Regions from separate parts of the Arthrobacter tumbae genome, predicted to be linked through region 2. Evidence: riboswitches for the same ligand, from Rfam matches in the RefSeq annotation. Region 2 holds a riboswitch; each other region holds the start of a gene.
What was found. Region 2 has a riboswitch for S-adenosylmethionine ahead of metX (homoserine O-acetyltransferase MetX). Riboswitches for the same ligand answer to the same signal wherever they lie in the genome.
Positions count from the first base shown of each region.

Region 1: it holds a riboswitch for S-adenosylmethionine, as region 2 does, so the genes downstream of both, JOD47_RS01270 (aminotransferase class V-fold PLP-dependent enzyme) here and metX (homoserine O-acetyltransferase MetX) in region 2, are expected to answer to the same signal.
Region 3: it holds a riboswitch for S-adenosylmethionine, as region 2 does, so the genes downstream of both, JOD47_RS04365 (rhodanese-like domain-containing protein) here and metX (homoserine O-acetyltransferase MetX) in region 2, are expected to answer to the same signal.
Region 4: it holds a riboswitch for S-adenosylmethionine, as region 2 does, so the genes downstream of both, JOD47_RS09235 (ABC transporter ATP-binding protein) here and metX (homoserine O-acetyltransferase MetX) in region 2, are expected to answer to the same signal.

Region 1 covers NZ_JAFBCC010000001.1:270,089-272,282, reverse strand. Annotated here, with positions in the region: gene JOD47_RS01270 (aminotransferase class V-fold PLP-dependent enzyme) at 1-996, opposite strand, end outside; SAM riboswitch class IV at 1,038-1,152, opposite strand; gene hisN (histidinol-phosphatase) at 1,210-2,034, opposite strand.
Region 2 covers NZ_JAFBCC010000001.1:2,966,428-2,968,621, reverse strand. Annotated here, with positions in the region: gene metX (homoserine O-acetyltransferase MetX) at 1-967, opposite strand, end outside; SAM riboswitch class IV at 985-1,117, opposite strand; gene JOD47_RS14020 (VOC family protein) at 1,489-2,130, shown strand.
Region 3 covers NZ_JAFBCC010000001.1:913,846-916,039, forward strand. Annotated here, with positions in the region: gene JOD47_RS04360 (aminodeoxychorismate lyase) at 1-693, shown strand, start outside; SAM riboswitch class IV at 951-1,076, shown strand; gene JOD47_RS04365 (rhodanese-like domain-containing protein) at 1,083-1,574, shown strand; gene JOD47_RS04370 (O-succinylhomoserine sulfhydrylase) at 1,663-2,194, shown strand, end outside.
Region 4 covers NZ_JAFBCC010000001.1:1,911,028-1,913,221, reverse strand. Annotated here, with positions in the region: gene map (type I methionyl aminopeptidase) at 1-677, opposite strand, end outside; SAM riboswitch class I at 774-871, shown strand; gene JOD47_RS09235 (ABC transporter ATP-binding protein) at 877-1,701, shown strand; gene JOD47_RS09230 (aliphatic sulfonate ABC transporter substrate-binding protein) at 1,829-2,194, shown strand, end outside.

The sequences.
Region 1 (2,194 bases), 2.7 Mb from region 2:
GGTGCTGTCCGCGAAGATGCGGTGGACCGTGATGCCGGCAAGGTCGCTGAGCCCTGCCACGAGTGCATCCCTAAGTTCTGATTCGTGCGTCAGCCAGGCCTGCGCATCCAGGGCTGCGATGACCTCTGTTGCCTGTGCCAGCGCAGCTGCGCCCAGGACGTTCGGTGACCCGCCCTCGTGGCGCGCGGGGCCGGTTGTCCAGGACACCGAATCCACTTTCACGGCCTTCACTGCGCCGCCGCCGGCAAGGTGGGGCGTTCCGGTATCGAGCCAGTCGCCTCTGCCGACCAGAACGCCGGCGCCGAACGGTGCATACATTTTGTGGCCGGAGAAAGCCGCGTAGTCGATGCCGTCGCGAAGTAGATCCAGCCGTCGGTGGGGAGCAAGCTGAGCTGCGTCGACGACGATCCGCGCACCGTGCGCATGAGCCGCCGCTGCGAACCGGTCGATGGGAAGAACTTCGCCGGTCACGTTCGAGGCGCCCGTTACGGCAAGCAGGCTGATTCCGCCGGATTCCAGTTCCTCTTCCACAGCGGCGAGAGTTTCCTCGATCGTTCCCGCGGCGACGAGTCCACGATGAGGAAGCCGCAGCCAGGGCAGGAGATTGGCATGGTGTTCCAGATCGAGGTAAAGGACTTCGCCGTCTTCCGGCAGGCATCCGGCCAAAAGGTTCAGGGAATCGGTCGTGTTGCGGGTGAAGATGACCGCATCATCTTCCCTGCCGCCAACAAAACTCCGCACCGTCTTTCGGGCGTTCTCGTAGAGCGATGTGGAAATCTGCGAGGCGTAGCCGGCTCCCCGGTGCACACTCGCGTAATAGGGCAGAACGCTCTGCACATAATCATTGACCTGCTGCAGCGCCGGCGTTGAAGCGGCATAGTCCAGATTCACGTAGCGGACGGCAGTACCGTCAACCAGCGGCGCCTGAAGCTCAGCGCCCACCACTGACGCCAGCGGTGCAGCGGAAAGTTCGTTCTCAAGAAGTGTGTTGCTCACAGGAGATACCCCACGGTGGTTCAGGGGACCTGACTGGGTAGGCCCCGCGCTTGCCGAACCACGTTCTGGCCCGGCCAGGTCGTCACCCGGGGCACCCCGCCGCGGAAGGAGGGTTGCCGGCCAGCAAACCGGGGTTTAACGCTGGCACTCGTGACCTAGGAATTCAGACTAAGGCAGGCTGGGCCCGTCCGCCCGTTGTGTTACGCAATAAACTCAGGCGCCGGCGCTTTCCTGAAGCAGATCGTCCAGCGACGGGTTGAGCATCTTCAGGACGTCATTGTGCAGTGTGCTGTTGGTGGCCAGCGCGTTCCCGCCGAACGGCCCGTCCGCGCCTTCAAGTGAGGTGAAACGGCCGCCGGCTTCTGTGACGATGGGGACCAGCGCCGCCATGTCATACAGGTTGAGCTCAGGCTCACAGGCAATGTCTACGGCACCCTCAGCTACAAGGCAGTAAGACCAGAAGTCGCCATAGGCGCGTGTGCGCCACACAGAGTCGGTGAGCGAAACGAACTCGTCAAAATTGCCGCGCTCTTTCCAGCCGGACAGATTCGAGTAGGAGAGCGAGGCGTCCTCTAGACGGGATACGCTCGAAACCCGGAGCCGGCTGGCTGCGGCCAGCGACTTACCCATGAACGCGCCGGTTCCCGTTGCAGCCCACCAACGCTTTCCGAGAGCGGGGGCGCTGACGACGCCGACGACCGGGCGGCCCTCGTCCACCAGTGCGATGAGGGTGGCCCATACCGGTACACCGCGGACGAAGTTCTTGGTGCCGTCGATGGGATCGATGATCCACCGCCGGGAGCCGGCGCCGCTGCTTCCGTATTCCTCACCCAGTACGGCATCGCGTGGACGCGCGCGTGAGAGTTGCCCGCGAATTGCCTCTTCGGCCGATTTGTCCGCGTCTGTGACCGGGGTGAAATCCGGCTTGGTTTCTACCGCCAGATCCAGCGCCTTGAACCGGGACATGGTCTGGTCGTCTACGGAGTCGGCCATTACATGGGCAAGGCGGAGGTCATCGTTGTAGCTCTGGAGGTTCATACTCTTCAACCTATATGGTCAGGGTGCGCAGATGCGGGAGGTCCGGAAGCGGACGCGCTCAGCGCTGGCTCCCACGGTCAGCACCGCGCAGGGACGGTGTCCTTAAGTGCAGGGTCCTTAAACGCAAGGGAGGGGACATCGGCCGATAGCCGATGTCCCC
Region 2 (2,194 bases):
CAGCGGCGATAAAGAACTCGGCCGTGGTGTCAGCGAGCGCAGAGCTGAGACTGCCACGGTCACGGGCAACGTCGTGGCTCATCAACGCTTCGGTGAGGATGACGTAGCTGTTGGCATCGAACCGGCGGACCAGCTTTTCCGCCTGATGATCCAGGTAGCTCTCCACCTGGTACCGGCCGCGCCCGCCCGGCACCGCAGAACCGAATGGCTCCTCCACACCTTGCGCTGCCCGGCCGAACCGGTGCACGAGTTCAGCCTCCGAACGGTACGTGATGTGCGCGATGCGCCGGGCAAGGCCCAGCCCATCCTCGGGACCGGCGCTTCCGTAGTAGTCGCCCCCGGTGAACCGCGGATCGAGGCGGATGGCCTGCACCTGCGTCTGCGCGAAGGCGATCTGCTCCGCCGTGCTCGCCGCCCCGCACGCAATGACAGCGCACCGCTGCACCCGCCGGGGATAAGTGACGGCCCACTCCAGCGCCCGCGCGCCTCCCATCGACCCGCCCAGCACCGAGTGCCAGGAGGAAATGCCGAGCAGGTCTGCGAGCAGGGCCTCGGCGCGGACGGAATCGCGGATGGTGACAAAGGGGAACCGTGAACCCCACGGCAGCCCATTTGGGTCAAGCGATGCCGGCCCCGTGGACCCGTAACAGCCGCCCAGCATATTGATGGACACCACAAAGTAGCGGTCCGTGTCGATTGTCCTGCCCGGACCCACCAGCCCGTCCCACCAACCATCCTCGGCGGACTCACCGCGCGCTACATGCGAACTGCCGGTGAGCGCGTGCTCGATGAGCACCGCGTTGGAGGCATCGGCATTGAGCGTGCCCCATGTCTCGTAGGCAAGGACGACGTCAGGCAGATTCCCGCCCGTTTCCAGCGCCAGCGGGCCGATCCGGAGCCGCTGCACGACGACGCCGTCAACAATCTCCGCTTCCGGCTGCGGAACCGCTGTGGTGATGCCTGTCAAAACCCTGCCGCCTTACTGAATCGCGCTTGCTCCTGCACACTGCGTGCAGGGCCTGGTCGTCACCCGGGGCACCCCGCCGCGAGGGAGGGTTGCCGGACAGCAAGCCGGGGCTGATGGCGGGCAGAACCCGCCGCACTGTCACTCGTTACCTCGTTCAAGCAAACCCGACCAGCCCGGGTGAGAGCAACTATTGTGACGTGCGGTGAAAGTCGGCCGGCGCTCACGAGGGCGGGCGGCGAAACGATGACCCGGCGCCCGAAGGCCGGCGCTCACGATGGCCGGCACCGCCAAAGATGCTTGAGTGGGGCCGCTCTCGTCTATGGGAAAACGGTCGGCCCCACTCAAGGGGGAGGCCCAGTGGGCGTCCCGGGCAGGAAGCTCCGGCGGTCTCGGAACCGGGCTACCTGTCAGAAGCAACTATCCGGCTCTGACCTTGGGTTTTGCTTGTGGCACCCGCCACCTGAATGTGACTTAGGTAACCCTTAGTCGAGGCGTCCATCACAAAGTGCCAAAATGGGGCCATGCGCCTGGATCATGTGTCTTATGCCTGCGAACCCGACGGTCTGACTGCTACTGCGGAACGGATTGCCGACGCCCTCGGTGTTGAATTCGTCAAGGGTGGAGTACACCCGCGGTTTGGTACCCGCAACATGATTGTCCCGTTGGTCAATGGCCAGTACCTCGAGGTCGTCGAAGTCCTCGACCATCCCGCATCGGACAAGGCTCCGTTCGGCCAGGCTGTGCGGGCACGGTCCGAGGCAGGCGGCGGCTGGATGGGCTGGTGTGTTGCCGTTGATGACCTCGCACCGTTCGAGGATCGCCTTGGCCGCAGTGCCGTTCCCGGGAACCGCAAGTTCCCCGACGGGCAGGAGCTGACCTGGCAGCAGATCGGCATCAAGGGCCTCATCGCTGACCCCCAGGTCCCCTACATGATTCGCTGGGACGACGGCACGGAATCCCTTCACCCGTCCCACGCTCGGGCCGCGTCAGCGCGCCTCAGCGCACTGACCATCGCCGGGTCCGCTGAACGCGTCACGGAATGGCTCGGCACTCCCGTCAGCCACCCCCTGGATGACGTCGACGTCGAGTGGATCGCTCCCAACGGCACGCCCGGCATCATGTCAGTAGCGTTCGAAACGCCGAAGGGTGCAGTCCGGATCTAGTGCGGGACTTTCGCGGGACTGGTTCGCAGGCTCCCGAAACCGGTCGCAGCGCTAGGTCCCGATG
Region 3 (2,194 bases), 2.1 Mb from region 2:
CTCGCCCGGCTGGCGACGTCCGCCGCCGCGCTGGAACTCAACGTCCCGTCGTCGGACGCCTGGGAACGTGCCATCACCACCGCGCTTACCGAAGCCGACGACGACGGTGAACTCGTGGTCAAGCTCGTAGCCACCCGTGGCGAACCAGCCGCGGGAGCCACCGCGTGGGTCCAGGTGTCCGCCGTACCGGACGGGCTGCGCGGACAGCGGCTGTCGGTCCTCCTGCTTGACCGCGGCTACGACAGCACCGTCGCCCAGCGTGCTCCGTGGCTGCTGATGGGAGCCAAGACCCTCTCCTACGCGGTGAACATGGCGGCGGTCCGCTATGCCCGTTCGCGCGGCGCCGATGATGTCATCTTCACCTCGTCCGACGGCAAGGTCCTCGAGGGCCCGACGTCGACCGTCCTGATCGCGCGGGTAATCGACGGGGTCAAGCACCTCATCACGCCGCAGCTGGAGAGCGGAATCCTGCCCGGCACCTCCCAGGGCGCACTGTTTACCGCTGCGAGCGAGGCTGGCTGGGAGTTGGGTTACGGTCCGCTGGTGCCACCAGACCTGTTCGTCTCTGACGGCGTCTGGCTGATCTCGAGCGTGCGTCTGCTCGCCGAGGTCGGGTCCATCGACGGAACGCCGGTGACGGTCTCGCCGGAGCTGACCGACGAATTGAGCGGTCTCGTGGAGTCCGTCTCCTAGCTCGACCGCAAACGCGCCGGCCTCCCAGTTCGACCGCAAACGCGCCTGTTTCCCAGCTCGACGGCAAACGCGCCGGGAATCGGCAGGATCGTGGGGACGTCCCCACGAATCTGGCACGCACCGGCACCTTTGGCCCACGAACCTGCCACGCACCGGCACCTTTGGCCCATGCCCGCAGCTCAGAGCGCCGCAGGCGTTACCGCACGTTACGGCCCAGCGTGGCAGCCGTACCATCGCCGGTGCTACGTTCATTCCGGAGTAACGAGCGCCAGTGCCAAGCCCTGACTTGCTGGCCGGCAACCCTCTTTCACGGCGGGGTGCCTCAGGTGACTACTCGGCACAACGATCAGGTTCCATGATCACCAGCGTGCACAGCGTGAGGAGACACAGTGACATCGCATTCCACCCCCCATTCCCGGACACAGTCCCGGCCCGTCGGCGGTTACGCCGGCGACATCACTCCCCGTGATGCCGTTGAGCGCGTCAGCAAGGGCGCCGTACTCGTGGATGTGCGCACGGTTGAGGAGTGGCAGGCAGTCGGCGTCCCCGACCTCACCGACGCCGGGACCGTACCTCTCTTCCTCGAGTGGAACCGCTCCGACGGCACCCGCAACGTCTCTTTCCTCAACCAGCTGAACGGCCTCAAGGGCCGTGAGCTGCTTTTCCTGTGCCGCTCGGGCGTCCGCTCCGTGGCCGCAGCGCAGAACGCAACCGCTGCCGGTCACACTGCGTACAACGTGCTGCACGGCTTCGAGGCCGACGGCGGCTGGCGCTCCAGCGGCCTGGCCACCACAGTGCATACCGAAACCACGCATTCAGAGACCACAGGACCGACCGGCGCTGCCCTGCCGGCAGCGGACCGTGACGACGCCGGTGAGTGAGCCCGCGCCCGTGAGTGAGCCCGCGCCGTCGTCGTTCTCTCCGGCGGCGAGCCGTGAGCCCGTCGCCGGCAACGGCGGCTACCCCCGGATCCAACGCCCGGACGACGACGTCGCCGCCTGGTCCTCCGACACCCTTGCGGTGCGTGGCGGGCTGGCACGGTCCAACTTCGAGGAGACGTCCGAGGCACTCTTTCTGAACTCGGGCTTCGTGTATTCCTCCGCTGCGGCGGCGGAGGCGGCCTTCACCGGCGAGGTGGACCGGTTTGTGTACTCCCGGTACGGGAACCCGACTGTCGCCATGTTCCAGGAACGACTCCGCCTGCTCGAGGGAGCGGAGGCGTGTTTCGCCACCGCCAGCGGCATGTCCGCCGTCTTCACCGCACTCGGTGCACTCCTCGCGGCCGGTGACCGGGTAGTTGCCTCCCGCAGCCTGTTCGGCTCCTGCTTTGTCATCCTGAACGAGGTCCTGCCCCGCTGGGGCGTGGAGACAGTCTTCGTGGACGGCTGGGACCTGAGCCAGTGGGAGGAAGCGCTGAGCGTTCCCACCACCGCGGTGTTCTTCGAATCGCCGTCCAATCCCATGCAGGAGATCGTCGACATCCGGGCGGTCGTCGAGCTCG
Region 4 (2,194 bases), 1.1 Mb from region 2:
GTCCACCCGTCGGCGTCCATAGCCAACGTTGCAGTGTCCGCCATGACCCACGGCTCCAGCGCCAGCAGAAGCCCCGGGCGCAGGACGTATCCCCTGCCGGGCCGTCCAGTGTTTGCCACGTGTGGGTCCTGGTGCATTGTCGACCCGACGCCATGACCCCCGAATTCCGTATTGATCGGATATCCCGCTGCACTGAGGACTGAACCGATGGCAGAGGAGATGTCGCCGATACGCGCGCCCGGTCTGGCGGCGGCAATCCCTGCAGCCAGTGCACGTTCGGTGGCATCGATCATCGCAACGCTCTCCGCCGGCTCTGACTCGCCAACGATGAAGCTGATAGCCGAGTCTGCGACGATTCCGCGCTGGGAGACGGCGAGGTCCAGGGAGAGCAGGTCGCCGTCGGCAAGCGAGTAGTCATGGGGCAGGCCGTGGAGCACGGCATCATTGACGGACGTGCAGATATAAGCGCCGAACGGCCCGCGCCCGAACGGCGGCTCATAGTCGACGTAGCAGGACACCCCGCCTGCCTCAGCGATCATCGCTTTGGTCCACTGGTTGATGTCCAACAGGTTTGTCCCGACCGTGCTGCGGCTCTTCACCGTCTGCAGGATGTTGGCGACCAACGCGCCCGCTTCCTTCGCCCTGGCCAACTCGCTCGGATTCAGAATTTCAATCATGTAGATGACCCTCTCACGCAGCCGATGTCCGGATGGACCACTGCTTTGTTACGACACATATTGCGCCGGCCCCAGGTAAAGGCGTTTAGTGGAATTCCACCATCCCGAGCGGCCGAGAGACCTGGATCGTTGACGCCGCAGCAACCCTTACCTGCTTGCAGGAGAACGGGTGCTACTGCCAGGAGCGATGGAGTCATACATGAGCACCGTTCTTCGAGCGCACCGTACCCAGGCCACTTCCACCGAGGGCAACCAGACACTGCCGCTGACTTTCTCTTCGCTGACCCGAAGTTTCGGGAGCGGTAGCGAGCAGCACGTGGTGCTTCGCGACATCGACCTCGAGGTTGCAGCAGGTGAGGTTCTCGCCATTGTGGGCGCCAGCGGTTGCGGGAAATCGACCCTCCTGCGAGCCGCGGCAGGGTTGGACGCACCCACCAGCGGCGCAGTACTCATCGACGGCACTGCGGTCGACGGGATCGACCCCCGCTGTGCCGTCGCCTTCCAGGAACCCCGTCTCCTCCCCTGGCTCTCGCTGCGGGACAACATCGCAATCGGTCTGCCGAAAGGAACCAGCTCGGCGGCAGGCAAGGCCAAGGTGGAAGAGCTCCTTGGCCTCGTGGAACTGGGCGGCTTCGCCGGTCACCGGCCCCGCGAAGTGTCCGGAGGCATGGCCCAGCGGGCATCGCTGGCGCGTGCACTGGCACGCAACCCGGGTGTCCTGCTCCTCGACGAACCCTTCGGCGCTCTCGATGCCCTGACGCGGCTGAAGATGCAGGACCTCCTGCTGCGTATCCACCAAACCACTCCGACCACGGTCCTGCTGGTCACCCACGATGTCGACGAAGCGCTACAACTCGCCGACCGGGTGATCGTCCTCGCCAAGGAACCGGACCTCCAGGGTGCAACCATCAGCCGCGTGCTGGAGGTTCCGGGTGACCGTCCGCGGGACCGCGGCTCAGCCGAACTTGCCGCGCTACGCAGTTCGCTGCTGAGCAGCCTCGGCGTCGACAGCCACCAGCACTAACCGCGCACCTGCGGTTAGTCCGCAGAGCCGCATCCCGGCGCGTGTGGCGCCCAAACGTGCCGCCACCGCGCCGATACCCCAGAACACAACGCATACCGTCCCCACGCATTCTCCGAAAAGGATCACCATGAAGAGCACAGCCCGTATCCAGATCGCCGCCACAGCCGCCATCGCGGCCCTGACCCTCAGCGGCTGCGTTGCCGGCGAGAACGCCGACGGGTCCGTCGGCGAAGCAGCAGCCCAGACCGGCGGAGAACTGACGGTCGACTTCGCCACCTACAACCCGCTCAGCCTCATCATCAAGGACCAGGGCTGGCTCGAGGCCGAGTTGGAGGACGAGGGCGTCACCGTCACCTGGGTCCAGTCCGCCGGTTCGAACAAGGCCAACGAACTGCTCCGCGCCGGTGAAGCTGATGTTGCCTCAACGGCCGGTTCGGCAGCGCTGATGGCCCGCGCCAACGGCTCACCCATCAAAACAATCGACATCTACTCC